Regions from separate parts of the Cupriavidus alkaliphilus genome, predicted to be linked through region 1. Evidence: riboswitches for the same ligand, from Rfam matches in the RefSeq annotation. Region 1 holds a riboswitch; the other holds the start of a gene.

Region 1 (15,781 bases):
AATGGCATCCGACAACCTGAATGAACTGAGCACCCTGAAGGCAGGCGACGCACTTACGCCGATGAAACTGCCGCCGATCTCGCGCACAAGTCTGGCCCTATACGCCGGCGCGTCCGGAGATCACAACCCGATGCATATCGACATCGACTTCGCGCGCGCCGCGGGGCTCGACGATGTGTTCGCGCACGGCATGTTGTCGGCCGGCTATGTGGGCCGACTGGTGACGGACTGGGCGGGCGCAGACCGCTTGCGTTCACTGACGCTACGCTTCATCGGCATCACCAACGTGCACGACGTGCCGCATCTCTCTGGCAAGGTGGCAGAGCGCTTCGTGGACGGCGGCGAGATGCGTCTGCGCATTGACGTGGAATGCGCCAATCAGAACGGCGAAGTCAAGGTCAGCGGCCAGGCCGTGGTCGCGCTCGGATGAACCGCAGACAGCCCGTTGCACACTGGAGATCCGCCATGCATGACGGCAACGATGCCAACGACATCCATGTTCAATGTGCGCAGTTTGTCGCCACTGTCGAAATTCGGCGCCCGCCGCACAACCACTTTGACTTCGCGCTGATCGCGGGCCTGGCCGATGCGTTCGAGCAACTGGACCGCGATCCCGCCTGCCGCGCGATCGTGCTGGCGGCCGAAGGCAAATCGTTCTGCGCCGGCGCTGACTTCAGCTCGCGCGCTAGCGACCGACCGCGGCAGCCTGACACGGACAATCTTTACAAGGAGGCCCTGCGCTTGTTCCGTGCGCGCAAGCCCGTGGTCGCGGCGGTGCATGGTGCTGCCATCGGTGGAGGTCTCGGCCTCGCGCTCGCGGCAGATTTCCGCGTGACATGTGAGGAGGCGCGCTTCAGCGCGAACTTCGCGCGTTTGGGCACGCATCCCGGCTTTGGCCTGACGGCCACGCTACCGCGGCTGCTCGGGCCGCAACAGGCAGCGCTGCTGATCTATACCGGCCGGCGGGTCAGTGGGACAGAAGCGGTGCGGATTGGCCTGGCCGATGTGCTGGTGGCACAGGCAGAAGTGCGCAGCGCCGCATGGCAACTGGCCGCTGAGATCGCCATGTCGGCGCCGCGGTCGGTGTGTTCGGTGCGCGAAACGCTGCGACGCGGGCTGGCGGACGAAGTCGAGCGCGCTACCGAGCGCGAGTTCGTCGAGCAGCGCTGGCAGTTCGCGATGGACGACTTCAAGGAGGGCGTGGCCGCGATGGCGGAGCGCCGGGAGCCTGTTTTCCAGGGCAAGTGATAACGGCGTAGCGGCAATGGTCTTTGCACGATATGAAGGACGAGCATGAACTTTGATTTCGCAGAAGAGATGAATCTGCTGCGCCAGCAGGCGAGCAGGATGCTGGCGGCGCAGTGCACACCCACGGTAGTCAGGAAGGCACTGGACGAATCCGGTGGGTTTGACCGCAAGCTGTGGAACGCAGTAGCGCAGATGGGCTGGGCCGGTGCGGCTGTCCCCGAGCGGTTCGGTGGCTCGGGGCTCGGCTATGAAGGGCTGTGCGTGCTGGCCGAAGAACTAGGGCGTGTGCTGGCGCCGGTGCCATTTGCGTCCTCGGTCTATCTGGCGACAGAGGCCGTCCTCTCGTGCGGCAGTGAAGTGCAAAAGGAAGCCTGGCTGCCGCGTCTGGCCGGCGGCGACATTGTCGGCACCTTCGCGCTGGCGGAGGGGCTGGGAAATCCGCGCCCCCAAGCGGTGCGGGCGCGCGTGTCGGGCGGGCGTCTGAGCGGGGAAAAGTGGCCCGTCAGCGATGGTGAGCAGGCGGATGTGGTGATCGTAGCGGCGGTGGACGATGCCGGCGCACCAGCGCTGTACCTTGTGGAGACGACGGCGGGCGGCGTCACGCGCGGCACGTTGCAGATGATTGACCCTAGCCGCCCGCAGGCGAAGCTGGTCTTCGATTGTGCGCCCGCCGAGCGGCTGGGTGGCGAGTGCGGTTGGGCGGCGATCGGTCGGCTGCTCGACAAGGCGGCGGTGCTGATGGCATTCGAGCAGGTCGGCGGCGCCAGCGCGTGTCTGGAGATGGCCACCGCGTACGCGAAGGAGCGCGTGGCCTTCGGTCGGCCGATCGGCTCGTTCCAGGCGATCAAGCACAAGCTGGCCGATATCTACATCTCGACTGAACTGGCGCGCTCGAACGCGTACTACGGCGCGTGGGCGTTGTCCACCGATGCCCCCGAGCTGGCGCTGGCGGCAGCCGCTGCCCGCGTGTCGGCCACCGAGGCTTTTCGCCATGCCGCGCGCGAAAACATTCAGACGCACGGCGGAATGGGCTTCACCTGGGAGCTCGACTGCCACCTGTACTACCGCCGCGCGAGCACGCTCGCAATGCAGTTGGGCAGCGTCAGCTACTGGAAGGAGCGCGTCGTCACGCACTGGACCGACAGCGCCATTGAATAAGCCGTCGCACATAGAGGATTGCCATGGACTTTAACGATACTCCGGCGGAAGCCGCATTCCGGGCCGAGGCCCGCCGCTTTCTGGAAGCCAATGCCACGCGCCGCGACAGGGAAGTGCCGCAGAGTCGCCAGCGTTACGAGGAAGACTCACAGGCGCTGACCCGCGCCAAGGCGTGGCAGGCGAAGAAGGCAGCCGCGCGCTTCGCTGGCATCATGTGGGATGAAAAGTGGGGCGGGCGCGGCGGCACGGCGATCCAGCAGGTAATCTACAACGAGGAGGAAGCGCAGTTCGACGTGCCATCCGGCGTATTCGGCATTGGCCTCGGCATGTGCATCCCGACCATGATGGCGTATGCGACGCCGTCCCAACTGGATCGCCACGTTGGCCCAGCGCTACGCGGCGAGGAGATCTGGTGCCAGCTGTTCTCTGAACCGTCGGCCGGTTCGGATCTTGCTGGTCTGCGAACGCGTGCGGCGCATGACGGTGACCACTGGATCGTCAACGGCCAGAAGATCTGGACCTCAGGTGCGCATTATGCCGACTACGGCCTGCTGATCACGCGCACCGACCCGTCAAAGCCCAAGCACGGGGGGCTAACCGCGTTCTTCCTTGACATGAAGTCGCCAGGCGTGGAGGTCAGGCGTATTCGCCAGATCTCCGGCACTTCGCATTTCTGTGAAGTGTTCTTCACCGACGTGCGAATCCCTGATGCACAGCGCCTGGGCGCGATCAACGACGGGTGGAAGGTCGCGCTGACCACGCTGATGAACGAGCGCCTTGCAGTTGGCGAGGCGCCGCGGCCAAATGTTGGCGACTTGCTTCAACTGTTGCGCGAGTCCGAGCTGGACGGGGCTCCCGCGTTGCGGAACTTGGCCGTGCGCGAGCGTTTGGCCGACTGGTACGTCAAGGCGCAGGGTCTGAAGTACACGCGTTGCCGCACGATGACCCGGCTGTCCCGCGGTGAGACGCCAGGCCCGGAGGCGTCGATCGGCAAGGTCGTCAGCGTCAGCCAACTGCAGGAAATCGCCGCCTTCGGCATGGACTTGGCAGGGCAGGCGGGTGCGGTGATGGACGCCGCCCTGTCACCGATGCAGGGCTGGTTTCAGAACGCGATGCTCTATGCGCCCGGTTCGCGCATCGCGGGGGGTACCGACGAGATTCTGCGCAACATTATCGCCGAGCGTGTGCTGGGCTTGCCCGGCGACGTGCGCGTGGACAAGGACGTGCCGTTCAATCAGCAGCGGGTCGCCAAAAGCGCATAAATCGCGCCAGCCGCCAGCACTACTGGTGCGAAACACGCAACCGTCCGGACGCGGACCGCTGCGCCTTTAATATTGACTCGCAAGTGTCCACCCGACGAGGAGATCCTTAAGCATGGATATTGCACAGAGCATCATCATCCGGCCTGCCACCAGCACGCCGGAACAGGAGGAAGTTCGACGCGTGTTTCGCAGTTTCTTGCAGGAAGCGCTGGCCAGCTTGCCGCCGCGTAAGGTCAACTGTTGGAACGGATACAATCCAGAATTCTCACGCAAGCTCGGGGAAGCCGGCTGGCTTGGTATCACCTGGCCGAAGGAATACGGTGGCCGCGAGCGGCCGCAACTGGAGCGCTTCGTGGTGCTGGAAGAGCTGCTGGCCGCGGGCGCACCGGTCTCAGCGCACTGGATCGCGGAACGCCAGTGCGGCCCGCTGCTGATGCGTTACGGCAACGAGGCACTGCGCAAGCAGATCGTACCGCGCATCGCAAAGGGAGAGCTTTACTTCTGTATCGGCCTAAGCGAACCGGATTGCGGTTCCGACCTTGCGTCGATCCGCACCCGCGCAGAGAAGGTCCCGGACGGCTGGGTCATCAATGGCGCCAAGGTCTGGACCTCCAATGCTGCGCGTGCACATTTCATGAGCGCGCTAGTGCGTACCACGCCGGGCGTGGAAAGCAGGCACGCCGGCCTGTCGCAATTCGTCGTCGACATGAAGACAGAAGGCTTGACGGTACGCCCCATCCGCAACATGGTCGGCCAATCCGATTTTGCCGAGGTGGTCTTCGACAACGTCTTCGTTCCGGATTCCCACCTGATCGGAAATGAAGGGGACGGCTGGAGGCAGGTCACCACGGAGCTGACCTTCGAGCGCAGCGGTCCGGACCGGTACCTGAGTTCCACGCAGTTGATGGCCGAGCTGCTGGACCACGCCGACGCCGGCGAGAAGCATCACGCGATCGAGTTGGGCCGTGCGGTAGCGGAGTTAAGCAACTTGCGCGCGATGTCACGCGGCATCGCCAACATGATCAATAACGGCGACGATCCGCGCCTGGCAACTTCGATCGTAAAGGATGCCGGCGCGCTGCACGAGCAGCGCATCCCCGAGCTGGCGCACCTGCTATTCGGCGCCGAACTGCGCCCGGACGGCGACCGCTTTATCCGTACGCAGTCATTTATGACGCAGCACGCGATATGCTTCTCGATTCGCGGTGGTACCCGCGAGATTCTGCGTGGCATTACGGCCAAGGGACTGGGACTGCGATGAGCGAACTCGAAACGATGCTGGCTGAGAGCGCCAGCCGCATTTTTGCCAATGAAGTGGCGCTGGCCCAAGTCGACGCGGCGGAGCGGGGTGAATGGGCGGCCAGCCTGTGGGCGTGCCTGGAGCAAAGCGGCTTGACCCGTGTATTCGCCACGGAGGAGCAGGGTGGCGCCGCGGCGACTTGGAGCGAGGCGCTGCCGGTGCTGCTGTTGGCCGCTAAGCACCTCGCACCGGTGCCATTCGCCGAGACGGTCGTGAGTGGCGCCTTGCTGACAAGGCTGCGCATGGCGATGCCTGATGGGCCGATGTCGCTGGCGCTGCCGCAAGGCGAGGTGAACGAGCGGCAGGAAGGCGAGGGCTGGCGCTTTACCGGCGCGGTGGCGGCGCCATGGGGTCGCGTGCTGACGCACGTGCTGGTTCCGGTGGCGCGCGACGGCGTGCCGCTGTGGCTGCTACTTCCGACGGCAGATGCCAAGGTGCGCGAGGACACGAACGCCGCTGCGCAGCCGCGCGATACGCTAGTGTTCGAGCATGCGCGCGCCGTGGCGGCACGTGTGGGGCTGCCAGGCGACCCGAAGCTGTTCGGCGCGCTGCAGCAGTCGATCCAGATAGCTGGCGTACTGGAGCGCATCCTGAATCAGGCGGTGCAGTACGCCAACGAGCGCGTGCAGTTCGGCCGTCCAATCGGCAAATTCCAGGCGATCCAGCAACAATTGGCGCAGATGGCCAATCATGTGGTCGCCGCGCGAATGGCGGTGGCGACCGCCTGCGCGGCAATGGACGGCAAGGACTGGGAACGGCAGGCAGCAATCGCCAAGGTGATCTGCGGACAGGCCGCCAGCGGTGCATCGGCAATCGCGCACCAGGTGCACGGTGCCATCGGCTTTACCTACGAGCACTCGTTGCACTTCGGTACACGGCGCCTGTGGAGTTGGCGCGCCGAGTATGGCAGCGACGGTGAATGGGCCGAGTATCTTGGCCGCGCCGCCATCGCGCGAGGCGGCAAGGCCCTGTGGGCGGATCTGACCGCTGAAGGCTGACGAAGGCTGAGTCATCCCACGCAGATGTGGCTCGCAGCGGCGGCATGTTAGTCGCTGCGCGCCTGACATGCCTTACCCGTGTGGGATAGAAGGCAATTCTCGAAGCAGGCCTCCGGCAATGGACGCGAAAACGGCATACATGGCCTGGTAGGCGACCTTTAGTACGCGTCTATTACTTAGTGGCACAGATCTCGGCGGGGCTGCGCGGTTTCGAGGATCTCAGCTCGGGACTGAAGGCCTTGTTTGTACTCGAAAGCGGATTCAATGTCGACACCGGTACGATGGCCGAATCCAATCACCTGTTAAATCGTCAGGCCCTTGTCAGGCTGATCGGGAAATACGGCCATCCCAACTTCGGCGCCGATAGAAGCCTGGCGTACTGCCGGTCCAGAGCTTGAACGCTCGATTGAATGCTGTCGCGCATTGCGGGGGCGATACTACTACCGAAGAGAAGACGGTCAGCATTGACGGCCGCGCCATCCGGGTAGGTGTGAATCCCGGCCGTATCACTGCGAGCGAACCAACAAGTAAGGTCGAAAGCTAAAAAAGCGCCGCGGACTCCATAAGTTCATGAGTGCCATAGAGATGCGCGCCCCGTCCGGACCGATGAAGTACTACCTACAGATAGGCGGCGGCGTGGGCGTCATCCGTGAGGTGACGACGATGCCCGTGAAGGCCCGCTGTTCGAGCGGAGCCGCCACTCGAATGACCGAGCCACAGCGATCGCGAGCGGCGGAAAGTGGCCGATCCCGGTCGTCAGCGGCACTTGCTGCGTGCCGCGTGGTGCAGCGACGCTACCGACCCTCAAGAGACATACACATTGCCGATAAGCGGTCGTTGGAAGTGTCTACTCGGCATCGGCAGTCATACAATGACTGCACAAAATGACCGTTCAATTGGCGTCGACCTAATCAACCCGGTAGCCGCAATGCGCGCAGAATTTGCCTCTCATAGGCTGGCCAGTCCCTTGCAGAGTTCTCAATCGCGAGCTTGGCTAATGGTAGCTGGCGAAACAAATCATCGGTGATTCGGCGGTAATCGCGATATAGGAGAATGAGGCCTTCTAATCCCTTGTAGCCCCTGCGCACGCAGTAAGGGGCCGCGAGCTTCCAGTTCGTCTGATATTCGATCCATTCCGCGCCACGCTCCGCACAGACAGTCCGTACAGCTTTTTCGACATCCTCCTGCCAAAGGTAAAGGACGAACGGATTGAGCGGAGCAGTGACTGCGGCCAGCGCCTGTACGTAGTCGAAAATCAACGCAGACTCGGCTTCCATCAGCAGCAGGTGAGTCAGGTCTCCGTGAAACAGTTGACCGTCCATTACTGGGATGGGGGTCTCCGCCTGTGTCGCCTCGACAAAGCCTTTCCACCTAGCTAGAGCACGGTCCGCGAGATGCTGTGGTGTCGCGTCCCGCCACGGTTCAAACCAGTGTTCAAGTTCGTCTGTCGCGCGCACGGGGTGGGGCTCTGTCCTCTCGTGAACCGGCAACGCTGGCTGCCCCGCCTCTTGTAGATGTTTCGCAATGAGGCGCATCGTCGTTGACTTGCCTGAACCCATAATGCCCTCCACGATCACAAGACGATGCGCGGTGGAAGGCTCGGCATTGCCGGACGTCGTCGAACTCATCATTTTCGCAATCGTTCCTTGGAAGGGGACCTACGTTAGGCCGTACATGCGGGGATTGTCGACATTTTGCACGCCGTTGTCGAAGGTCTGCTCGTGGCGAGAAGCGGCCATCCGGAGGGCGTCTTGGTCAAGTGCTAGCCACCCACAAGCCTCGTCTGCCGAGCTGCCGCCGTGCCACCTCAATGTCCCGCCATCCGCCCGAACGGTCGATATCCAACCAGACTACCTGCACCAACGAACAGCAGCGCGACCCCCAGGTTCCACAACAAGACCAGCGCGCTGGCATCCAGCGGATGAATGGACAGCCGGCCCGCTGCCGCCATCGCGGCAACGGCAAGGCCCGCATACATCGCCACCGGCGTTGGCGAGAGGCGCGCCACATGGCGCAGCATGGCCGTCAAGGCAATGGCCAGCGGCGTGCTGACCGCCACCAGCGTGGCGAAGCAGCGCGCGGTTTCGCCGGGGGAGATGCCTTCCGCTCTTTCAATGACATTTCCTCCAGTTTCAGCATGCGCAGCGCCTCGCGCTGTCCGGCAGGCAGACTGTCCGCCGCGTCACGCACTGCCCGCGCGTCCAGTGCCGTTTCCTTGAGGTTCGCAGCGGGGGGCGGCAATGGTTTCCGATTCCGTGTCGAAGGGTGTTTCGCGCGCACTGGTGCGTGCCAGCCAGCGCACACAGTCGATAATGCGCCGGCGGGCGATGGCCACCAGCCACGGGCCGAACGGGCGTGCCGGGTCGTAGGTGCGGCGCACGGTGTGGATCGTGCGCAGCACATCCTGCACGATGTCCTCGATGTCGCCTGGATTGCGGACCTGGCGTGCGGCCAGCGCCCGGATGAACGGGGTGATGCCTTCGAGCAGGCGCCGGTACGCCGCGCGGTCTCCTGCCTGTGCGCGGGCCATCATGGCCGACCAGTCCGGCGTGCCGTCCGGGCGGCATGCCGGCTCGTGCGAGGGTTCAGGATCAGGCGGAACGTGCGTGGCGTCCGCGCGTTGGTGCGCCGGGCGGGAGCCGGCTGCCTGAAAGTCGCCATGTGTTCCATGCGGTCGCGGTGGCGGCTGGATTGCAGGCGGTGTACCAGTTTTCGATTCCCGCAGGCCGAGGTGTGACAGCGCAGCGTCACCGTCACACCTCGCGAGCCGCTATTGCAACCGTTCTCTTTCAACCATCAGCCCATCAAGCTGCATCTTCACCATGCCAAGCAGGCACAGCGCACTAAAGCAGCCCTCCGAGCGTTCGCTTTCGTGATCCAGGAGTACGAGAACCCCTTCGATTCCTGCGCGAACCTGCTGAAGACATTCGTTGGTGATTTCATCGATCATTGTCATTGATTCCCCACTAGTAAAAGCGCGCCACTCATTTCCACATGAGGGCGGCGGGCCAGACGGCGAGGGTGGAAAGCCGGTCTGAGGTGGGGAACCGGTCAGCCTTGCGGCCGCCTCGCCCGGCCCGCCAGGGAGCCAGCTTGGTTCGTGCGAACACACAGGCGTTGCCCGCTACAAGCGCAACGCATGTCCACCTCACACATCCGGGCTTTCCACACCCGATCATCGGTTGGTCCGATGACGCCACCAGTATTTCTTGTCGGTACCGGGGAATCGATGAGAGATGTCGCATTTCCAGGGGCGCGCGAAGTTTGGATCCGGGCAACGGATTCAGAAATCGCTGACTCTTGAAAATGCGCGTGCGGGCTGAGCCCTTCACCTCCGCAGCATCAGGCCCGCACCGGCGTCAGGGCCGCGCCAGGCACCATCGCCGGGGCGCTTCCCAGTGCCTGGTCCACAATCCCCGCCACCATGTCCGCCGTCACCGCCGACAAAGTCCACCCCAGGTGCCCGTGGCCGGTGTTGTAGAAGATGCAGGCCGCGCGTCCGCGTCCTACGCGCGGCAGCATGTCGGGCATCATCGGCCGCAGTCCGGCCCATGGCACCACGCTGCGCGTGCTGACGCCCGGGAAGCACTGCTGCACCCAGTCCACCAGCGGGCGGATGCGGTCGGCGCGGATATCGCGGTTGGTGCCGTTGAACTCGGCGGTGCCGGCAACGCGGAAGCGGTCGTCGCCCAGGCGGCTGGTGACCAGCTTGGTTTCGTCGTCGAGCAGGCTGACCACCGGTGCCGCGGCGCGGCTGGCTTCATCGGTCAGGTTGACCGTGATCGAATAGCCCTTGACCGGATAGATGTTGACGCGGTCGCCCAGCGCGGCGGCCAGTGCGCGGCTGGCGGTGCCGGCGCAGATCACGGCGCCGTCGAAGGTGGAACTGGTGCTGTCGTTGCCATCCTGCACGGTGATGGTGGCGCGCCGGCCGTCGGTCTTGACCGCGCGCACGTCCTGGCCATACAGGCAGCGCACGCCCAGGCGTGCGGCGGCGGCGGCCAGGCCGCTGGTGAACTTGTGGATGTCGCCGGTGGCATCGCTCTCGGTGAAGTAGCCGCCGTAGTAGGAACCCGCCAGCGTCGGCTCGATCGCGCGCATCTCCTGCGGCGTCACCGCGCGCCGCTCCAGGCCGCCTTGCGCCAGCAGCGCGGAGACCCGGCCGGCATGCTCGAAGCCGGCGCGGTCGCGATAGATATGGAGGATGCCGGCGCGCTTCAGGTCGAAGTCGATGCCTTCCTGCGCCGCCCACGCAAACAGGTGCTCGCGCGCGGCGATGGCAAGGCGTGCGGTTTCGATGGTGTTGCGGCGGTAGTGGGGAATCGACGCGATGAACTCGGCGAACCACGACAGCTTGTGCCAGCTGGGCCGGGGATTGACCAGCAGCGGCGCATCGTTGCGCAGCATCCACTTCATCCCTTTGACGATGGTGGACCAGTGGGTCCAGACCTCGGCGTTGGAGGCGGAGAGCTGTCCGCCGTTGGCGAACGAGGTCTCCATGGCGGCATAGCGGTGCCGTTCGAACAGGGTGACGGAGAATCCGCGCCGGGCCAGCGCGTAGGCCGTGGTGACACCGGTGATGCCACCGCCGATGACAGCGATTGTCTTCATGATCTGCAGGATCCAGGAACGTCGAAGGGTAGGAGTCCGCACGCAATATGCGTGGAGGACGCCCCCTCTGTTCTGGACCTGAGAGATTCACGACGCCTCGCCGCGGGGGGCGGGCACGCTTGCTCCTTCGGTATGCCGGGCGGACGATGGCGTCCGGCATTCTTCAGAGTGCACTGACGGGTGATGCCGGTCCTTTTGCCTGAGAGTTTCCGGGGCGGTTGCTCCTTCGGCGCCGTGCGCGGCGGGCGCCGCGACAGTCTCTCCCTGCATCACGCTGGCTGGAGGCCAGTCGGGGCAATGTAGTGACATGGCCGTGTATTGGGTATACGGGTTAACGCTGATATTGCCGGCGGCCCGCGTCGCTATGTCGCATCGGCGCGGCTGCCCTCGGCCCATAAAATGTCAGCGCTCGCTATCTCGGACGTGTGGCGGAGGTGCGGCGGAGGCGCGGGAGGTGCGCCTCATGCTGCGCAGGACAGCGAGCCAAAAAAAGACGACAACAAGGTTTTCCAGTGAAGAAGAATCGCATTGCGCTGGCCGTTTCGGCAGTGCTGATGGGCCCCGCCGTGGCCGCCGCGCAGGCGGTGGAGGCGCCCGCGCCGCTGCAGGAGGTGGTGGTATCGGCCAGCCCCGAACGCGGCGAGACGCCGGCGATCCCGCCCAACACGCCGTCGCCGGCCTACGGCATCCGCAGTGCCCGCATGGCCGACTTCAACGTGGTCAATACGGAAGACGCCCTCAAATACGCGCCCAACCTCGCCGTGCGCAAGCGCTTTATCGGCGATATGAATTCGATCATCTCGGTGCGCAGCACCAGTTCGCGCCAGTCGGCGCGGGGGCTGGTCTATGCGGACGGCCTGCTGCTGTCCAACCTGCTGGGCTCGGACTTCAGCTTTCCGCCGCGCTGGTCGCTGGTCAATGCCGCCGAGATCGAGCGCATGGACGTGCTGTACGGCCCGTATTCGGCGCTGTATCCCGGCAATTCGCTGGGCGCGACGGTGCTGATCACCACGCGCACGCCGGAGAAGTTCGAGGGCGACGCCAGCGTGCAGTGGTTCACCCAGCGCTTCAACCTGTACGGCACCCACGATAACTTCAACGGGGTGCATGCCAACGCCTATGTGGGCGACCGCGTCGGCGCGTTCTCTTGGCTGGTCAGCGTGGACCGGCAGGACAGCAAGAGCCAGCCGCTGAGCTTCTATACCGCGTCGCGCTCGACGCGGCCCGCGGGCGCGGCGGACACGCCGGTTTCCGGCGCTTATTTGGACCGGGACCAGAGCGGGCGCGACCGCGTGGTGATGGGCGTGAACAGCGAGGGCGTCACGCACACCGTCCAGGACCAGCTCAAGCTCAAGCTCGGCTACGACATCACCAGCACGCTGCAGGCGCAGTTCACCGCCGCCTACTGGCAGCAGGACCGCTCCAACACCACCGGCAGCTACCTGCGCGATGCCAATGGCAACGTCGTGTCGGGCGGACCGGTGAACATCGGCGGCTACCAGTACGTGATTCCGGCCAACGCCTTTGCGCCCGGCAATGGCGAGGATGCGCGCTGGCTCTACGGCCTGTCGCTGCGCACGCGCAACCAGACCGGCTGGAATTTTTCCGGCGTGGCGTCGCTGTTCGATGTCAGCAAGGACGTGAGCCGCAGCGCCAACGCCGTCGGCAATGGGCCGGGCACGGTCACCTATGGCGACGGCACCGGCTGGCGCACGCTCGACCTGAAGGCCGACTACCGCCCGCAGCGCCTGCAGGGCGGGCACTGGGTCACGTTCGGCTACCACTATGACAACTACCGGCTGAGCAACACCACCTACAACACCTCGGACTGGCGCGCGGCCACCATCACCGCGTTCAACAATGCCTTCACCGGCAAGACCGAGACCCAGGCGCTCTACGCGCAGGACGCCTGGTACTTCGCCGAGGACTGGAAGCTGATCCCGGGCTTGCGCTACGAGCACTGGCGCGCCTATGACGGCAGCCGCAGCCAGCCTGGCGTGGACATCGGCTATCCGGTGCGCAGCGAATCCAACTGGTCGCCCAAGCTGGCGCTGGAGAAGGCGTTCGGGCAGGACTGGCTGGGCCGGCTGTCGCTGGGCCAGGCCTATCGCTATCCGACGGTCAGCGAGCTGTTCCAGGGCCGTATCACCGGCACGGCGCTGATCAACAACGATCCCAACCTGCGGCCGGAACGATCGTTCTCGAAGGACCTGACCTTCGAACGCACGGTGGAGGCGTCGAATTTCCGGGTCTCGCTGTACGAGGACGATATCCGCGATGCGCTGGTCAGCCAGACCAACACCACGGTATTCCCGACCGTCACCAGCTTCCAGAACGTGGACCGGGTGCGCACGCGTGGCATCGAGCTCGCCTATGACGGGCGCGACGTGCTGGTGCGCGGCTTCGACTTGTCGGCCAGCGGCGCCTACAACCATTCGAAGACGCTGGAGAACGCCAACAATCCGGCCTCGGTGGGCAAGTATTTCTACCGCATCCCGAAGTGGCGCGCCAACCTCGCGGGCACCTATCGCTTTACGCCGGCGTGGGCCGGCACGCTGGCGATGACCTATTCGGGCCGGCAGTACAATACGCTCGACAATTCGGACACCAACCCCGACACCTTCGGCGGCACCAGCAGCTTCCTGACCTTCGACGTCAAGGTGACCTACAAGCCCGCGCGCAATGTGCGGCTCGGGCTTGGCATCGACAACCTCACCGACCAGCGCTATTACGTCTACCACCCGTACCCGGGCCGGACGTTCTACGCCGAGGCCAAACTTTCCTTCTGAGCCAGTGAACACGCTGACCCCATTCCTGCCTGGCGCCCGCCGCGCTGTCCGCCTGCTCGCTGCCGCACTGGTCGCCTGCGCCACGCTGGCGCCGGTGGTCGCGGCCGCGCAGGCGCACGCCGGCCACGGCGGCCAGGGCGGCCAGGAAAGGCCGAAAACGAGCGAGCTGGGTACCGGCGCCGCCTTCGACCGCGACGGCAAGCTGTGGATCGCCTACAAGGACGGCCAGCATGTTGCCGTGCGCGCGTCGACGGACTATGGTCGCACCTTCAGCACGGCGCGGCATGTCAACGCCACGCCGGAGCCCGTCGCCGCCGATCATGAAAGCCGCCCCAAGGTGGCCACCGGACCCGACGGGCAGGTCTACGTCACCTGGACCCAGCCGCTGCCCAAGCCATGGACCGGCTTTATCCGCTTTGCGCGCTCCACCGACGGTGGCAAGACCTTTGCCGAACCGCTGACGGTGCATGCCAACCGCGACCAGATCGCGCACCGCTTCGACGCCATCGCGGTGGATCCGGCCGGGCGCGTCTTTGTCAGCTGGATCGACAAACGCGACGTGGCCGCCGCGCAGGCGCGCAAGCAGCCGTATGCCGGCGCCGCGATCTACTACGCCGTATCGGCCGACCACGGCAAGAGCTTCCAGGGCGACTACAAGATTGCCGACCAGTCGTGCGAATGCTGCCGCATCGCGCTGACGCCCACGCCCGACGGCAGGATGCTGGCGCTGTGGCGCCATGTGTTTCCGCCCAACGCGCGCGACCACGCGCTGGCGCTGCTGGGCGCCGACGGCAAGGCCACGCCGATGCAACGCGCCACCTTCGACGACTGGCGCATCGACGCCTGCCCGCACCACGGCCCCGGCGCTTCGGTGGCGCCGGATGGCACGCTGCACATGGTCTGGTTCAGCGTGCGCGCAGGCAAGCCGACGGTGGCGGTGGGGCGCTGGCGCGACGGCAAGCTGCAGGCGCAACGCCCGCTCGATGACCCGCGTGCGCAGCATGCCGATATCGTCGCGCTGAACGACAACGACATCGCGGTGGTGTGGAAGTCGTTCGACGGCCAGCAGACGCGGCTTTCCGCCATGCTCTCGCGCGATGGCGGCAAGACCTGGCAGACGCGCAAGCTGGCCGGCACCGAACGCGACTCTGACCAGCCCCACTTGCTGCAGCACGCCGGCCGCGCCTACGTGCTGTGGCGCACCGAGGCCGAAGGCTTCCAGGTCTTCGCGCTCGGCCAGGAGGGTGCATGATGCGATCGCGCCGCCAACGGCTTGCGGCCGCCGCCGCTGCCACCGTGACCGCATGCGCGCTGATGCTCGGCACCGCCAATGCCGCCGGCCAGGCTGCCGACCGCATCGCGGTGTTCGAATCCGCCAGCGCCGCGCGCATCGCCGCCAGCCAGCAGGGCAAGCCTTTCGTGCTGGTGATGTGGTCGCTGGATTGCGTCTATTGCAAGCGCAACTTCGACGCGCTCGGCAAGCTGCGGGCGCGGCATCCGGACCTGCGTGTCGTCACGCTGGCGACCGACAGGGCCGAGGCCTCACCGCAAGTGCAACAGGTGCTCGATCGCGTCAGGCTGTCGCGCAACGCGTGGGTGTTCGGGCACGAGCCGCAAGAGCGGCTGCGCTATGCGGTCGACCCGGACTGGATGGGTGAAATGCCGCGCACCTACTTCTATCGCGCCGACGGCCAGCGCCAGGGCGTGTCTGGCGTGATCAGCGAGGGCGACTGGGCGAAGCACCTGCGCTGGGCCGGCATCGCGGGCTGAGACCGCCGCGGCGCCGGCCCGGCGCCGCCTTCCACTGCATCGCTCAGGACAGTTCCTTCGGCAGCTTGCCGCCGTTGGCGGCCAACTCCTGCATCAGGCGCTTGTGCAGCCACACGTTCATCGCCGCGGAATCGTTCATGTCGCCGGTGTAGTGCAGCTCGCGCGCCAGTTCCTTGCGGTGTTCCAGGCTGCTGTCGATCCCGAGCGCCTTCATCGTATCGACGATGGACGTGCGCCAGTTCAGCGTCTGTCCGCTCTGCTGCACCATCCGGTCCATGATGGCCTCGACATCGACGCCCGACAGCGGCGTGGCTTGCGCCCCGGCCGGCGTACCGGTGGTGCCCTGGACGTTGCCCGCGGGCGCCGCGCCGGTGCCGGCGGTGGGTGCAGTGCCGGCCGTCGGCGTTCCGGCGGCGGGTGGGGTGCTGGTGGTGGTCGCGGTGGTGGTGGCCGCGGGCTTGTCCTTGCCCAGCAGCTTGTTGAGGATGTCCTTGAAGATGCTCATGGCGGGCTCCTGAAGGGTGGAACGGGGCAGCAAGCCCTTGCAGGTTCCGGGCCACCGTCGCGGCGCGTTGCTGCGGCGCCCGTAAGCCGCATCGTTTGTAAATGGTGCATGTAGCGCGTTCGGCTTCCACCCGACGGCCG
Region 2 (15,781 bases), on a different contig from region 1:
GACGCGGTTGAAGCCCAGCTCGGCCAGCAGCGCCATGCGGTCCTGGTCGACGCGGCGCGGATCGATCTCGATCGAGTGCTCGCCGTCGGCCGCCAGCGCGAAATGCGTGTTCAGCAGCGCCATCACGCGACGCATTTCCTCCGGGTTCAGGAAGGTCGGCGTGCCGCCGCCCCAGTGCGACTGGATCACCTGCCGGCGCGTGCCCAGGCGCTCGGCCACCAGCGCCATCTCGCGGCCCAGGTAGCTGACGTAGCGCGCGCTGCGGCCGTGGTCCCGGGTGATGATCTTGTTGCAGCCGCAGTAGTAGCAGATGTTCTCGCAGAACGGGATATGCAGGTACAGCGACAGCGGCGCCGGCGCGTCGGCGCGGCAGGCGTCCAGCGCGTCGTGGTACAGCGACAGGTCGGGGCCGTTGCGGAAGCGGTCGGCGGTCGGGTACGAGGTATAGCGCGGACCGTTGCCGTCGATGCGCCCGGCCAGCGCGCGGAAGTCGGAGAGCGCGCGGCGGTCGAGCGCGGGGGAAGTCATGGCAGACGGATTCATGGGGGCGCGGGGGAATGGGTATGCGACACGTCATCGTAGGACCGTGCCGGCGCCCGCAGCTTGACCGGCGTCAAGCGCGGGCCTGAGCCCACCGGCCCCGTCCCCGCTGACATGCACGCGTACGTCACATTGGCGTCATGAGTGCCGGGTACGGTGCGCGCCACCGCGCCCGCGCGCGTTCCGTCCTGTCCCAGCCATGTCACTTTTCCGCCGATCCACCACGCCCGCGCCGTACCCACCGCTGCGCGACCACCCGCCGGCACATGCCGGCCGGCGCCGGCTGCTTGCCGCGACCGGCATGGCGCTGGCGCTGCCTGCCCTGGCTCCGCTGGCGCAGGCGCCGCGCACGGTGGTGGTCGGGCATCTGGTCGACCGCACCGGCGCGCAGTCCGACCTGGCGCGCGACTACCTCGCCGGCGCCAAGGTCATGTTCGACGCGGTCAACGCCACCGGCGGCCCGGTGCGGATCCAGCATGTGGTGCGCGACGCGGACCCGGATCCGCGCCGCGCGCTGGCGCAGGCGGTGTCGCTGGTCGATACCGAGCATGCGGGGCTGCTGTTCGGCCCCGGCGACCGGCTGCTGCCCGTGCTGGCGTCATCGACCGAACTGGCCCGGCGCGGCATGCAGATCGTCGCGCCGCTGTCAGGGCTGGCGCTGTCCGCCGACAATGTCTGGTTCACGCGGGCCGACTACCAGGCCGAACTGGACGCGGCCGCGCAACAGTTGCGCGGCTACGGGCTGACGCACATCGCGCTGGCCGTGGCGCCGGACTTTGCGGTGTCGTCGCTGGCCCGGCTGGAAGCGCAAACCGGCACCCGCGCGGTGTTGCTCGAAGGCAGCGGCGATGCCGCGGCGCGGCGCATCGCGGCATCGCGCCCGGGCGCGGTGATCGTCGCGGGCGACACCCTGGCCTATGCCGAACTGGGCCGGGCGCTTGCGGCGCAAGGTTGGTATGGCTTCCTGGTCGGCCTGTCCGCGGTCAGCGCCAATGCCGCGCGCGAGATCCTGGGCCGCGGCTACGCCGGCGGGCTGGTGCTGACCCAGGTCGCGCCCGGGCCGCAGCAGGCAACGTTGCGGGTGGTGAAGGAACATGTGGCGCGCATGAAGCAGTACCTGGACGAGCCGCCGTCGCCGGCGACGCTGGCCGGCTATATCGGCGCCGCCTGGCTGGCGCGGGCGCTGCAGGGCCTGCGCCCGGGCGGCCCGGCGGAACTGCGGCGCGCGCTGCAGAGCCGCGTCGATGTGGGCGACTTCACGCTCGACTTCACGCGCGGGCAGCGCGGCTCGCAGTACGTCACGCTGGCGGTGTCGGGCGCACGGTAGCGACGCGATAGCGCCGCAGCGGCTCAGCCGGCGGCCGCCTTGCCGCCATTGCCGCCATTCCCGAGCAGCGCCTTGAGCGCGCCGAGGCGGTCCTTGGGACTCATCGCCGGAGTCGCGTCGACCGGCGCGGGCGCCTCTTCGAGCTTCATCTCGCCGATAAAGCGCGAGGGCTGGCACGAGTAGGTCTCGCGCGCGCGCTTGCGCTTCTTGCACCAGCTGACATGCAGGCTGCGCTGCGCGCGTGTAATGCCCACGTACATCAGGCGCCGCTCCTCCTCGATCTTCTCGTCGCTCATGTCCTCGTCCTCGCGGCAATGGGGCAGGATGCCCTCCTCCACGCCGACCAGGAACACATGCGGATACTCCAGCCCCTTGGACGCATGCAGCGTGGACAGCCGCACCGCGTCGGGATCTTCCTCGCGGCCCTCGAGCATGCTCATCAGCGCCACGGTCTGGGTCAGTTCCAGCAGGTTCTTGCCGTCGCTGCCGAAGCCGTCGGCGGTGTCGAAGCCGGTCGCCTCCCCGCCGTCCGCGCCTTCGGGCTTGGTGCCCTTGCGCTTGAGCCAGTCGAGGAATTCCAGGGTATTGGTCCAGCGCGACTGCGCCTGCCGCTCGTCGAAGCTGTCGTACAGGTAGGCCTCGTAGTGGATGCCGGCCATCAGGTCGTCGAGCACCTCGGTGGCCGGGTCCTTCGCCGCGCGGTCGGCCAGCCGCACCATCGATTCGCAGAACACGCGCAGCGGTTCCAGCTGGCGCGGCTGCAGCTTGCCCTCGATGCCGCCCATCATCGCCGCCTCGAACAGCGAAACCTTGGCCTGGCCGGCGAACGTGCCCAGCACTTCCAGCGTGGTGTTGCCGACGCCGCGGCGCGGCGTGGTGATGGCGCGGATAAAGGCGGGATCGTCGTCGGGATTGGCGATCAGGCGCAGGTAGGCGCAGATGTCCTTGATCTCGGCCTTGTCGAAGAAGCTCTGGCCGCCCGACAGCACGTAGGGGATGCGCTCGCGCCGCAGGATCTGCTCGAACAGCCGCGCCTGGTGGTTGCCGCGGTACAGGATGGCGTAGTCGCGGAACTGCGCGCGGCGCTCGAACTTGTGCGCCGACAGGCGGAACACCACCGACTCGGCCTCGTGCTCCTCGTCGTTCATCGGGTGGATGGCGATCGGGTCGCCCATGCCGTGCTCGCTCCACAGCTTCTTGTCGAACAGCTTGGGATTGTTGGCGATGACGGCGTTGGCCGCTTCCAGGATGCGCACGGTGGAGCGGTAGTTCTGCTCCAGCTTGATCACCTTCAGGTCCGGGAAGTCGGTCTGCAGCCCGCGCAGGTTGTCCAGCGTGGCGCCGCGCCAGCCATAGATGGCCTGGTCGTCGTCGCCCACCGCGGTGAAGGCCGGCGCGCGCAGGTGCGAGCCGCCGGCGAGCAGCTTGAGCAGCTGGTACTGGCAGGCGTTGGTGTCCTGGTATTCGTCGACCAGGAAGTAGCGCAACCGGTTCTGCCACTTGAGTTGTACCGCTTCATTGCGCGCGAACAGTTCCGCCGGCAGGCGGATCAAATCGTCGAAATCCACCGCCTGGTAAGCGTTCAGCGTGGCGACGTAGTTGCGGTAGACCAGCGCGGCCTGGTGCTCGTCTGCATTGGCGGCCTGCGCGATCGCGGCCTCGGGGTCGACCATGCCGTTCTTCCACAGCGAGATGGTGCTTTGCACGCCGCGGATCAGCTTTTTGTCGGTGGTGCCCAGCTGCTCCTGGATTAGGCCGAAGCAGTCGTCCGAATCCATGATCGAGAACTGCGGCTTCAGGCCGACGTGCTCGGCTTCCATGCGCAGGATCTGCACCCCCAGCGAGTGGAAGGTACAGACCGTCAGCTGCTTGAGCGGGATGCGCTTGCCCTCGCGCGTAGTCTTGCCTTCCATCAGCTTGCCGATGCGCTCCTGCATTTCCTTGGCCGCCTTGTTGGTAAACGTGACGGCGGCGATATGGCGCGGCTCGAAGCCCTTGTCCTCGATCAGATGCGCGATCTTCTGCGTGATCACCCGGGTCTTGCCGGAGCCCGCGCCGGCCAGCACCAGGCAAGGCCCGTCCAGGTAGCGGACGGCTTCGGATTGGGCGGGGTTCAGGCCATGGGTCATGCGGGGCGGGCGTTCGGGGGCGGCGGCGGAATCGGCGGAAGACGGCGGGCTTTGCCAGCGCCCCGGCAATGGAGGGCGGCAAAGCTGGCGATGTTAACACGCTCGCCGCGGCGGGTCAGTCAGCGCCATGCGCAACCGCAGGCCCGGCTGTGTCATCGGCGTAACACTTCGTAAAGAACGGAGCCAATGGCATAACGCGACACTCTAACCAGTGTGTCCCCCGGTCCGCCGGATCGCTTGGGCATGCACAAATCATCACATCGGAGCCAACAATGAAAACCATGCAAACTTTGACCAAGGTGACCCTGATCGGCATGACGGTCGCGGCCTTTGCCGGTTGCGCGGACATGACCCCGAAACAACGTAACACCGCCATCGGCGCCGGTGCCGGCGCGGTGGGCGGCGCCGTCCTGACCGACGGCAGCGCGCTGGGTACGCTGGGTGGCGCGGCCGTTGGCGGCGTGATCGGCAACGTCGTCACCGACGACAAGAAGAAGTAAGGCCACACCGCGCAGCGGTAGGTACGGCGGGCCTCTGCCGTGGTTTGACAAAGGCCGGGGCCTCCCGTACATTGCGCGCATCCGACCGGGAGAGCGCGCATCGCCTGCGCCGCCGAAGGGGTATCACCCGAAAACTCTCAGGCACCACGGACCGGTCGGATCGGCATGCAACATGCACACGATGCATGCCGCACTCTGGAGAGCGGCACCCGCCATTCGTGGCGAGCGTGCCCACCGAAGGGGCGCGCGAGGAAGGGATCATGGGATCCGCCTCGTAATCTCTCAGGTATCGAGGACAGAGGGGTCATCCGCCGCAGCGGATCGCTTGCCATCTTGGCGTAGCGAAGGTTGCGGCGGATGACCCTTTTTTGTTTTCGCCAACCGAGACTGCCCCCGAGGATTCCATGACGCTCCAGGCCACGCCCCTCAACGCTATCCACCGCGCCCTCGGCGCCCGCATGGTCGACTTCGGCGGCTGGGACATGCCGGTCAACTATGGCTCGCAGATTGAAGAGCACAACGCCGTGCGCAGCGACGCCGGCATGTTCGACGTCTCGCACATGTGCGTGGTCGATCTCGCCGGTGCCAATACCCGCAGCTTCCTGCGCGGCCTGCTGGCCAACAACGTCGACAAGCTGCAGACCCCCGGCAAGGCACTCTATTCCTGCATGCTCGACGAAAACGGCGGTGTCATCGATGACCTGATCGTCTATTTCTTCGCCGAGGACCGTTTCCGCCTGGTGGTCAACGCCGGCACCGCGGTGGGCGATATCGACTGGATCCGCGCCCGCAACGACGCCACCGGCAGCGGCGTGACCATCACGCCGCGCCGCGAGGACGTTGCGCCCGCGGGCGTGCAGCCGCTGGCGATCGTCGCGGTGCAAGGGCCCAACGCCCGCGCCAAGGTGTGGAGCACCTTCCCGTCGACCCAGCCTTCCGATGCGCTCAAGCCGTTCAACGCCGTGGTGGTGCAGGACCCCGCCCTCGGCGAAGTGATGGTGGCGCGCACCGGCTACACCGGCGAAGACGGCTTCGAGCTGGTGGTGCCGGCCGCCAGCGTCGCCGGGCTGTGGGAAAAACTGAATGCCGCGGGCGTGCGCCCGGCCGGCCTGGGCGCGCGCGACACGCTGCGCCTGGAAGCCGGCATGAACCTGTACGGCCAGGACATGGATATCAAGGTCTCGCCGCTGGACGCGGGCCTGGCGTGGACCGTCGACCTGCAGAGCGAGCGCGACTTCACCGGCAAGGCGGCGCTGGCTGCGGCCGGTTCGCGCCAGCAGTTCCTCGGCCTGATCCTGCGTGACAAAGGCGGCGTGCTGCGCGCCCATCAGAAGGTCATCACCCCAGCCGGTGACGGTGAAATCACCAGCGGCACCTTCAGCCCCTCGCTGTCGCAATCGATCGCTTTCGCGCGCCTGCCCCACGGCGTGAACGTGGGCGACACCGTGCAGGTCGAGATCCGCGACCGCAAACTCAACGCGACTGTGGTTAAACTGCCGTTTGTGCGTCATGGCAAGGCACTCGTGAGCTAAGGGAAAGCCCCGCTCACCAACGGTCGCCCTCGCCTGCCGGCAGCGTTGCCGGGCAGGCATCACCCAAACAAGAAACAGATCTGAATCCGGAGAACCTTCATGAATTTCCCCGCTGACCTCAAGTACACCGAGTCGCATGAGTGGGTGCGCGTCGAAGCCGATGGCACGCTCACCATCGGCATCACCGACCACGCCCAGGACGCGCTGGGCGACATCGTCTTCCTGGAACTGCCCGAGGTGGGCAAGTCGGTCGGTGCCGGCGACGCGCTGGCCGTGGTGGAATCGGTGAAGGCCGCGTCCGACATCTACGCACCCGTGGCCGGCGAAGTGATCGCCGTCAACGAAGCCGCCACCGCGGCGCCGGAAAGCGTCAACGCCGACGCCTTCGATGCGTGGCTGTTCAAGCTCAAGCCGGCCAACGGCGACGACGTCAACGGCCTGATGTCGGCCGACGCCTACAAGGCCAGCGTCGGCGCCTGATCGCCCGCCGGTCCCGCGCCAAGGGACCGGCACCCCGCATTCGCGGCGCCGCGGCACGGCTGACCACCTGCCGCCGGCGCCCCCCACGAGGTTCTTGCCCATGAACGCCCCGCTGCCCACCCCGCTGTCCATGAACGCCGCCCAAGCAAACCGGCCCACGCTGGCCGAACTGGAGGCGCGCGACGCCTTCGCCGCCCGCCATATCGGCCCCGATACCCCCGAACAGCAGCACATGCTGAAGGTGCTCGGCTATGACAGCCGCGCCGCGCTGATCGACGCCGTCATCCCCGCCGCCATCCGCCGCCGCGACGGCATGCCGATGGGCGAGTTCACCGAGCCGCTGAGCGAAGAGGCCGCACTGGCGAAACTGCGCGCGCTGGCAGGCAAGAACAAGGTCCTGAAAAGCTTTATCGGCCAGGGCTACTTCAATACCATCACGCCCGGCGTCATCCTGCGCAATATCTTCGAGAACCCGGCCTGGTACACCGCCTACACGCCCTACCAGCCCGAGATCTCGCAGGGCCGGCTGGAAGCGATGCTGAATTTCCAGCAGATGGTCACCGACCTGACCGGGCTGGATATCGCCAATGCGTCGATGCTCGACGAAGGCACCGCCGCGGCCGAGGCGATGACGCTGCTGCAGCGCGTGAACAAGCACGACTCGACTATCTTCTTCGTCGCCGACGACGTGCTGCCGCAGACGCTGGAAGTGATACGCACGCGCGCGCTGCCGCTGGGCATCGAGGTCAAGGTCGGCCCCGCGGCCGACGCTGCCACCGCGGGCGCCTTCGGCGTGCTGCTGCAGTACCCCGGCGTGAACGGCGACATCAATGACTACCGCGCCATCGCCGACGCCGTGCACGCCGCCGGCGGCCTGGTGGTCGCCGCCGCCGACCTGCTGGCGCTGACGCTGGTCGCCGCGCCCGGCGAATGGGGCGCCGACGTGGCGGTGGGCAACTCGCAGCGCTTCGGCGTGCCGCTGGGCTTCGGCGGCCCGCACGCCGGCTACATGGCGGTGAAGGATGCGTTCAAGCGCTCGATGCCGGGCCGCCTGGTCGGCGTCACCATCGACGCGCAGGGCAACAAGGCCTACCGCCTGGCGCTGCAGACGCGCGAGCAGCATATCCGCCGCGAGAAGGCGACCTCCAATATCTGCACCGCGCAGGTGCTGCTGGCGGTGATGGCGTCGATGTACGCGGTCTACCACGGCCCGCAGGGCCTGAAGCGCATCGCGCAGCGCGTGCATCGCCTGACCGCGACGCTGGCCGCCGGGCTGCAGGCACTGGGCTTTGCGCGCACCAATGCCAGCTTCTTCGACACGCTGACGCTGGAAACCGGCTTCAACACCGATGCGATCCACGCCGCCGCGACCGCGCGCGGCATCAACCTGCGCCATGCCGGCGCCACCCGCGTCGGCATCTCGCTGGACGAGACCGCCACTCGCGCCGACGTGATCGCGCTGTGGGATATCTTTACCCAAGGCAAGCCGCTGCCCGCCGAGGTCGACTTCGACAAGCTCGAGGCCGCCGCGCAGGATGCCTTCCCGCCTGCGCTGGCGCGCACCAGCGCCTACCTGACGCACCCGGTGTTCAACACGCACCACGCCGAGCACGAGATGCTGCGCTACCTGCGCATGCTGGCCGACAAGGACCTGGCGCTGGACCGCACCATGATCCCGCTGGGCTCGTGCACGATGAAGCTGAACGCGACCAGCGAGATGATTCCGGTGACCTGGCCCGAGTTCAGCCAGATCCACCCGTTCGCGCCGCTGGACCAGACCGTCGGCTACCGCGAGATGATCGACCAGCTCGAGGCCATGCTGTGCGCCGCCACCGGCTATGCCGCGGTCAGCCTGCAGCCCAACGCCGGCTCGCAGGGCGAGTACGCGGGCCTGCTGATCATCCACGCCTACCACGCCAGCCGCGGCGAGAGCCATCGCGACATCTGCCTGATCCCGTCGTCGGCGCACGGCACCAACCCGGCCTCGGCACAGATGGCCGGCATGAAGGTGGTGGTGGTGGCCTGCGACGAGAACGGCAACGTCGACCTGGAAGACCTGGCGAAGAAAGCCGAGCAGCACAGCCAGAACCTCGCCGCGATCATGATCACCTACCCCTCCACGCACGGCGTGTTCGAGCAGGGCGTGCAGCAGATCTGCGAGATCGTGCACCGGCACGGCGGCCAGGTCTATGTGGACGGCGCCAACATGAACGCGATGGTCGGCACCGCCGCGCCCGGGCAGTTCGGCGGCGACGTGTCGCACCTGAACCTGCACAAGACCTTCTGCATCCCGCACGGCGGCGGCGGCCCGGGCGTCGGCCCGGTTGCGGTCGGCGCGCACCTGGCCGACTTCCTGCCCAACCAGGACAGCGTCGGCTATCGCCGCGACGAGCGCGGCATCGGCGGCGTGTCGGCGGCACCGTTCGGCTCGGCCAGCATCCTGCCGATCTCCTGGATGTATATCGCGATGATGGGCTCGGCCGGCCTGACCGCGGCCACCGAGAACGCGATCCTGGCCGCCAACTATGTCGCCAAGCGCCTGGCGCCGTACTACCCGGTGCTCTACACCGGCCAGCATGACCTGGTCGCGCACGAGTGCATCCTGGATCTGCGCCCGCTGCAGAAGGAAACCGGCATCAGCAACGAAGACGTGGCCAAGCGCCTGATGGACTACGGCTTCCACGCGCCGACCATGAGCTTCCCGGTGCCGGGCACGCTGATGATCGAGCCGACCGAGTCCGAGGCGCTGCATGAACTGGACCGCTTCATCGATGCCATGATCGCGATCCGCCAGGAGATCGGCCGGGTTGCCGACGGCACCTTCGACCGCGACGACAACCCGCTCAAGCACGCCCCGCACACCGCCGCGGTGGTCACCGCCAACGAGTGGCCCCACCAGTACACGCGCGAGGAAGCCGCCTACCCGGTGGCCTCGCTGCGCACGCAGAAGTACTGGCCGCCGGTCGGCCGCGCCGACAATGTGTACGGTGACCGCAACCTGTTCTGCGCCTGCGTGCCGGTCAGCGACTACGTGGTGGACTGAGCCGGCACCCCGGCCAGAAGCTAAGCTGTACTCAGGGCGCCGCGCAACGCGGCGCCCGCCGGCCTGGTCCGGCGTCAAAACTGGAGGCCGTCCGTGGCAGTCAGCGTATTCGATCTGTTCAAGGTGGGCATCGGCCCGTCCAGCTCGCACACCATGGGCCCGATGCGTGCGGCACTGATGTTCGCGCAGGGGCTGGAGCGCGACGGGCTGCTGCCGCAAGTCGGCAGCGTGCGGGTGGAGCTGTATGGCTCGCTCGGCGCCACCGGCAAGGGCCACGGCACCGACAAGGGCGTGATCCTCGGCCTGATGGGCGAGGCCCCCGACACCATCGATCCCGATTCCATCGACACGCGCCTGTCGGCCCTGCGCAAGACCCGCGAGCTGTCGCTGCTGGGTCGCCACCTCGTGCCCTTCGTCGAGAAGGAGCACATCGCCTTCTACCGGCGCGAGGCCATGGCCGAGCATCCCAACGGCATGAAGTTCCACGCCTTCGATGGCGGCGGCGCCACGCTGCGCGAGGCGCGCTACCTGTCGGTCGGTGGTGGCTTCGTGGTCACCGCGGGCGCGCCCAACACGCAGGTGCTCAACGCCGCGCAGCAGTTGCCACACCCGTACCGCAGCGGCAAGGAGCTGCTCGGGATGGCCAGCGCCAGCGGCAAGAGCATCGCCCGGCTGATGCTGGAAAACGAGCTCACCTGGCGCAGCGAGGCCGACGTGGTCAACGGCCTGCTGCATATCTGGGACGTGATGCAGGCCTGCGTGGCGCGCGGCTGCCGCACCGACGGCGAACTGCCGGGGCCGTTCAAGGTGAAGCGGCGCGCGCCCGAGCTGTACCGCAGCCTGACCGAGCGCGCCGAGCGCACCCTGTCCGATCCGCTCTCGGTGATGGACTGGGTCAACCTGTACGCCATTGCCGTCAATGAAGAGAACGCCGCCGGCGGGCGCGTGGTCACCGCGCCAACCAACGGCGCGGCCGGCATCATCCCCGCGGTACTGCACTACTACGATCGCTTCGTGCCTGGCGCCAACCGCGACGGCGTGGTCGACTTCCTGTTGACTGCCGGGGCGATCGGGCTGCTGTACAAGCTCAACGCGTCGATCTCCGGCGCCGAGGTCGGCTGCCAGGGCGAAGTCGGCGTGGCCTGCTCGATGGCGGCCGGCGCACTCGCCGCGGTCACCGGCGGCAGCCCGGCACAGGTGGAGAACGCCGCCGAGATCGGCATGGAGCACAACCTCGGCCTGACCTGCGACCCGGTCGGCGGGCTGGTGCAGATCCCGTGCATCGAACGCAACGCGATGGCGTCGGTCAAGGCCGTCAACGCGGCGCGCATGGCGCTGCGCGGCGACGGCACGCACTACGTGTCGCTCGATTCGGTGATCAAGACCATGCGCGAAACCGGCGCCGACATGAAGACCAAGTACAAGGAAACGGCGCGCGGTGGCCTGGCGGTGAATATCGTGGAGTGCTAGCGGCGGCACGGCGTATCATGGCGGCGTTCCCCGGCCAAACAACAAGAGGACGGCCATGCAGACCTTCCACCAGCTGTTCGACGAGACCTCGTCCACCTTCACCTACCTGCTGATCGACGCCGCCACCGGGGACGCGCTGCTGATCGATCCGGTCGACCACCAGCTGGAGCGTGACCTGCAACGGCTGCAAGCGACCGGGGCGCGCCTGGTGTGGGTGATCGAGACCCATGCCCATGCCGACCACATCACCTCGGCCGGCCACCTGGCCCTGCAGACCGGCGCGCATACCGCCGCGCCGTCCGGCTGCGACATCAAGCCCGCACACAAGCAGCTGATCGACGGCGATACCGTCGCCTTCGGCAAGCAGGTGCTGCGCGCCATCCATACGCCCGGGCACACCGCCGGCAGCATGAGCTACCTGTGGGAAGAAGCCACCGCCGACGGCATCGTGCGCCGCGTCTTCACCGGCGATGCGCTGCTGATCGACGGCTGCGGCCGCACCGATTTCCAGTCGGGCGACGCCGGCACGCTGTACGACAGCCTGACCCGCAAGCTGTTCGCGCTGCCCGACGATACGCTGGTCTATCCGGCCCATGATTACAAGGGCCGCACCGTCTCCACCATCGGCCATGAGCGCGCGCACAACAGCCGCGTCGCCGGCCGCACGCGCGAGCAGTTCGTCGAGATGATGCGCAACCTGAACCTGCCGCGCCCCAAGCTGATCGATGTCGCCGTGCCCGCCAACCAGCGCCTGGGCCTGCGCGACGGCGAAAGCGTGCCGCACGGCGCCTGAATTCCTTCCCAACCCCAGGAGTCCCTGCATGTCCACCTACACCGCTGAAGTCCTGTGGCAACGCGACGGACAGGATTTCGCCGGCAACCGCTACAGCCGCCGGCATCTGCTGCGCTTCGACGGCGGCGCCGAAGTGCCGGGCTCGTCGTCGCCCCATGTGGTGCCGCTGCCGATGTCCGACGCCAGCGCGGTCGACCCGGAAGAGATGTTCATCGCCTCGCTGTCCAGCTGCCACATGCTGTGGTTCCTGTCGCTGGCGGCAAAGCAGCGCCTGGTCGTCGACCGCTACCTGGACGCCGCCACCGGTGTGATGGAAAAGAACGCCGACGGGCGCATGGCGATGACGGTAGTGACGCTGCACCCGCAGGTCACGTTCGGCGGCGAGCATGAACCGACGCGCGAACAGCTCGATGCCCTGCACCACGCCGCGCACGAGGCCTGCTTTATCGCCAACTCGGTCACGACCGAGGTGCGCTGCGAACCGGTGTACGCCGGCGCCTAGCCGCCACGGACACACGGCCATGCCGGCCAGCGCGCCCGCCGCCGCCACGGCACCATCGGCGCCGCCACGGACGGCGCGGACGCGCCGGTGGGGGTGGCTGGCCGCGGCCGTGGCCGGGCTTGCCGCGATCGCCATGCTGCAGGACCACTTCCTCTATTTTCCCGAACGCGCGTCGGTCGACGACTTGGTCTCGTCCGGGCTGCGCGCCTGGCCGGGTCCGGATGATTTCCGCGGACTGGTGGCCGAGCCGCCCGGCCCGGTGCGGGCCACCGCCATGGTGTTTCACGGCAACGCCGGACATGCCGGGCATCGCGACTACTACGCCAGCGCGCTGGCGCCGCTGGGCATCCGCGTGATCCTGGCCGAGTATCCCGGGTACGGACCGCGCACGGGCACGCTGGGCGAGCGCAGCTTCGTCGCCGACGCGGAACGATCGATTGCGCTGGCGCGGCGCCAGTACGACGGGCCGCTGCTGCTGATCGGGGAATCGCTGGGGGCAGGCGTCGCGGCGGCCGCGGCGGCGCGCCAGCGCGAGCACGTTGCCGGGGTCCTGCTGATCACGCCGTGGGACAGGCTGTCCCATCTGGCCGCGCACCATTACCCCTGGCTGCCGGCAGGCTGGGTCCTGCGCGACCGCTACGACAGCGCCGCCAACCTCGCGGGCTTCGGGCGCCCGGTGATGGTGGCGGTGGCCGAACGCGACACCATCGTGCCGGCACGCTACGGCGAGGCGCTGCATGCGTCGCTGGGCGAACCGCGGCGGCTGACGGTGATCGAGGGGGCCGGCCACAACGACTGGATCCGGCACGTGGACCGGGCCTGGTGGCAGGACGCTACTGCGTTCCTGCTGGCCCCGCCTCCCACACAAACAAAATAACATCACGCCGCCAAAACGCTGATTTGACTTACCCCTGCGGGCCGCAAATACTGGCCTTCACAGAACGGGCTTGCCGCTTGCCCACCGGGCGGTGCGTTTAGCGCTTGCAGCGCCGACATCCTTGGGGGAACACCACATGAACCAACGCCTGCTTCGCAAGCCGTATCTCGCGCTCGGCGCGCTGGCCGCGGCCTGCACCCTGGTGCCGGCCCAGGCCATGGCGCAGAACAAGCCGGTGGCCTACCCGGCCAAGGGCCAGAGCCAGCAACAGCAGGCCAGCGACGACGGCGCGTGCTACAGCTGGGCCAAGCAGCAGAGCGGCGTGGATCCTGCCCAGGCGGCCAACGCGCCGCCGCCGGCCCAGGCGCAAGGTGGCCAGCGCGTGCGGGGCGCGGCGGGCGGCGCCGCCGCAGGGGCCGTGGCGGGTGCGATTGCGGGCGACGCCGGCAAGGGCGCGGCGATCGGCGCTGCAACGGGTACGGTCGCCGGCGGCATGCAGCACCGCCAATCGCGCCGTCAGGCAAATGCGGCCAACCAGCAGGCTGCAGCCAACACCAGCCAGGCGATGGGCTCGTATTACCAGGCCTGGGGTGCCTGCATGGAGGGGCGCGGCTACAGCGTCAAATAAGACAGCGGGCGGCCCGGTGCAGGCTCAGGAGGCCCACCGGTCACACGCCTTGCGCACGGTTTCGCGCTGGCTGCGCGCCTCCGCGTCGACCTGGCGCAGCCAGCGGGCATCGCCGTCGCGGCGCTCGGCCAGCGCGCGGATATTGGCCAGCGCCTCGAGCGAGCCGAGCGCCTCGGCATGTGGCACCAGTGCATCGCAGATCGACAGGATGTGGTCCGCGATCGGCATGCGGGTCAGTTCGTTGGGATGCACGTACTCGCCCTCCAGCCCGAAGCGGCAGGCCTGGAAGCGGTTGAAGGTGTACACCAGGTAGTCGTCTTCCTGCGGCATGAACGGGCGCGACAGCAGCAGGTAGCGCGCCAGCATCTGGATATACGCGGCGATATCGCAGGCACGCTGCACCGTCAGCGGCGTGTCCATCACCCGGACCTCGATGGTGCCGAACTCCGGCTTGGGACGGATATCCCAATAGAAGTCCTTCATGCTTTCGATCACGCCGGTGTTGCGCATCTTCTCGAAGTATGCGGTGAAGGCATCCCAAGTCAGCAGGAACGGCGCGCGCCCGCTCATCGGAAAGGCCGCGACCGAATTCAGCCGCGCCGACGCAAAACCGGTATCGACCCCCTGCACATACGGCGAAGACGCCGCCAGCGCGACGAAGTGCGGCACATAGCGGCCGATGGCGTGCAGCAGGAACAGCGATTCGTCGGCGCTGGGGCAGCCGATATGCACGTGCTGGCCGAACACGGTGAACTGCTTGGCCAGGTAGCCGTACAGCTCGGAGATGTACTGGTAGCGCGGCGAATCGGAGATGGTGCGGTCGGACCATTGCTGGAACGGATGCGTGCCGCCGCCGGCAATGCCCAGGTTCAGCGAGTGCGACGCCGCCACCATCAGGTCGCGCATCACGGTCAGCTCCTGCAGCGCCTGCTGGTAGCTGTGGCAGATGCCGGTGCTGATTTCGATCATCGACGGACTGATCTCGGGCTTGATGTCGCCGGCATGCTCGGCGCCCTTGAGCGCACGCAGCAGGTCGGGCGCGAACGGCGCCAGGTCATAGTCGTGCCGGTTGACCAGCTGCAGCTCCAGCTCGACGCCGAAGGTCAGCGCCTCGGATTGCTTGAACGGTTCGAGCGACATCAGCGCCCTCCTCCATTGGCCCGGATATCGACGCGGACTTCGCCTGCGTAGCGCAGCGCCCAGGCCGCGATCACGGGACCGAAAAGTTGTTCGATAGCCAGCGCGCACAGGATGATTGCTGCGAGCGGCTGCCCGGTGCCCGGGTAGAGGCGCGCCACGTCATGCATCAGCAGGTACGCCAGGCCCGACATCGGCGCCAGCGCCAGCCCCAGCGCCATGCACTGGCGCAGGCTCAGGCCGGAGAACGAACCCAGCGACACCACCCCGGCCAGCTTGGCAGCGTGGCGCAGCACCACCAGCGCGATGGCGTAGACGCCGCCCACGGCCCAGTCCTGCGCCGTCAGCGGCAGGCCCAGCGACACCACCATGACGATGATCAGCAGGCTGCCGGCGCTGCCGAAATGCGGCGGCCACACGTGCGGCTGGTTGTCCTGGTGCTTGAACACCACGCCTGCCAGCATCAGTGTCAGCGGCATCGACAATTTTAGTACCCGGGTCAGCGCCAGCGTGAACAGCACCAGGCCCACCAGCACCAGGAAACTGTAGTGGTCGTCGGCCGACATGCGGTCGTAGATGGCATGGCCAAGCTTGCCTACCACCCAGGCCAGCAGGCACGAGCCCACCAGCAGGTACAGCGGGTGCAGCAGCGCGGCGCCGAGGTTGCCGTATTCCGAATGCAGCCACCCGGTGGCGACCTGCACGATGGCGGCGGCATAGATGCTGTTGAGCGCGGCCATGGCCAGCAACCGCTCGGTGACCTGCCCGTCGGCGCGCAGCTCGTTCTTGAGCTGCAGCACGATGGTGGGCGAAGTGCTGACCG

Evidence for each region. A riboswitch is a leader RNA that binds a small molecule or an ion and turns the genes downstream of it on or off. The one in region 1 is predicted to bind glycine.
Region 2: another riboswitch for glycine. It lies ahead of gcvT (glycine cleavage system aminomethyltransferase GcvT); the one in region 1 lies ahead of FHX60_RS18745 (D-amino acid dehydrogenase).

The regions. Positions count from the first base shown of each region.
Region 1 is NZ_JACHWE010000005.1:235,323-251,103, forward strand. Features, by position in the region: gene FHX60_RS18695 (MaoC/PaaZ C-terminal domain-containing protein) at 2-430, shown strand; gene FHX60_RS18700 (enoyl-CoA hydratase/isomerase family protein) at 466-1,248, shown strand; gene FHX60_RS18705 (acyl-CoA dehydrogenase family protein) at 1,294-2,406, shown strand; gene FHX60_RS18710 (acyl-CoA dehydrogenase family protein) at 2,430-3,668, shown strand; gene FHX60_RS18715 (acyl-CoA dehydrogenase family protein) at 3,781-4,929, shown strand; gene FHX60_RS18720 (acyl-CoA dehydrogenase family protein) at 4,926-5,966, shown strand; gene FHX60_RS18725 (P-loop NTPase family protein) at 6,878-7,597, opposite strand; gene FHX60_RS18730 (NrsF family protein) at 7,774-8,025, opposite strand; gene FHX60_RS18735 (sigma factor) at 8,149-8,499, opposite strand; gene FHX60_RS18740 (DUF1484 family protein) at 8,737-8,922, opposite strand; gene FHX60_RS18745 (D-amino acid dehydrogenase) at 9,309-10,577, opposite strand; glycine riboswitch at 10,635-10,754, opposite strand; glycine riboswitch at 10,755-10,853, opposite strand; gene FHX60_RS18750 (TonB-dependent receptor) at 11,090-13,366, shown strand; gene FHX60_RS18755 (sialidase family protein) at 13,392-14,618, shown strand; gene FHX60_RS18760 (TlpA family protein disulfide reductase) at 14,615-15,136, shown strand; gene FHX60_RS18765 (DUF3597 domain-containing protein) at 15,180-15,641, opposite strand.
Region 2 is NZ_JACHWE010000010.1:37,463-53,243, reverse strand. Features, by position in the region: gene hemN (oxygen-independent coproporphyrinogen III oxidase) at 1-543, opposite strand, end outside; gene FHX60_RS25160 (ABC transporter substrate-binding protein) at 740-1,867, shown strand; gene FHX60_RS25155 (UvrD-helicase domain-containing protein) at 1,891-3,996, opposite strand; gene FHX60_RS25150 (YMGG-like glycine zipper-containing protein) at 4,269-4,496, shown strand; glycine riboswitch at 4,573-4,660, shown strand; glycine riboswitch at 4,682-4,805, shown strand; gene gcvT (glycine cleavage system aminomethyltransferase GcvT) at 4,901-6,028, shown strand; gene gcvH (glycine cleavage system protein GcvH) at 6,128-6,508, shown strand; gene gcvP (aminomethyl-transferring glycine dehydrogenase) at 6,609-9,551, shown strand; gene FHX60_RS25130 (L-serine ammonia-lyase) at 9,645-11,021, shown strand; gene FHX60_RS25125 (MBL fold metallo-hydrolase) at 11,077-11,814, shown strand; gene FHX60_RS25120 (OsmC family protein) at 11,843-12,316, shown strand; gene FHX60_RS25115 (alpha/beta hydrolase) at 12,336-13,193, shown strand; gene FHX60_RS25110 (glycine zipper family protein) at 13,330-13,821, shown strand; gene FHX60_RS25105 (YbdK family carboxylate-amine ligase) at 13,846-14,961, opposite strand; gene FHX60_RS25100 (cation:proton antiporter) at 14,961-15,781, opposite strand, start outside.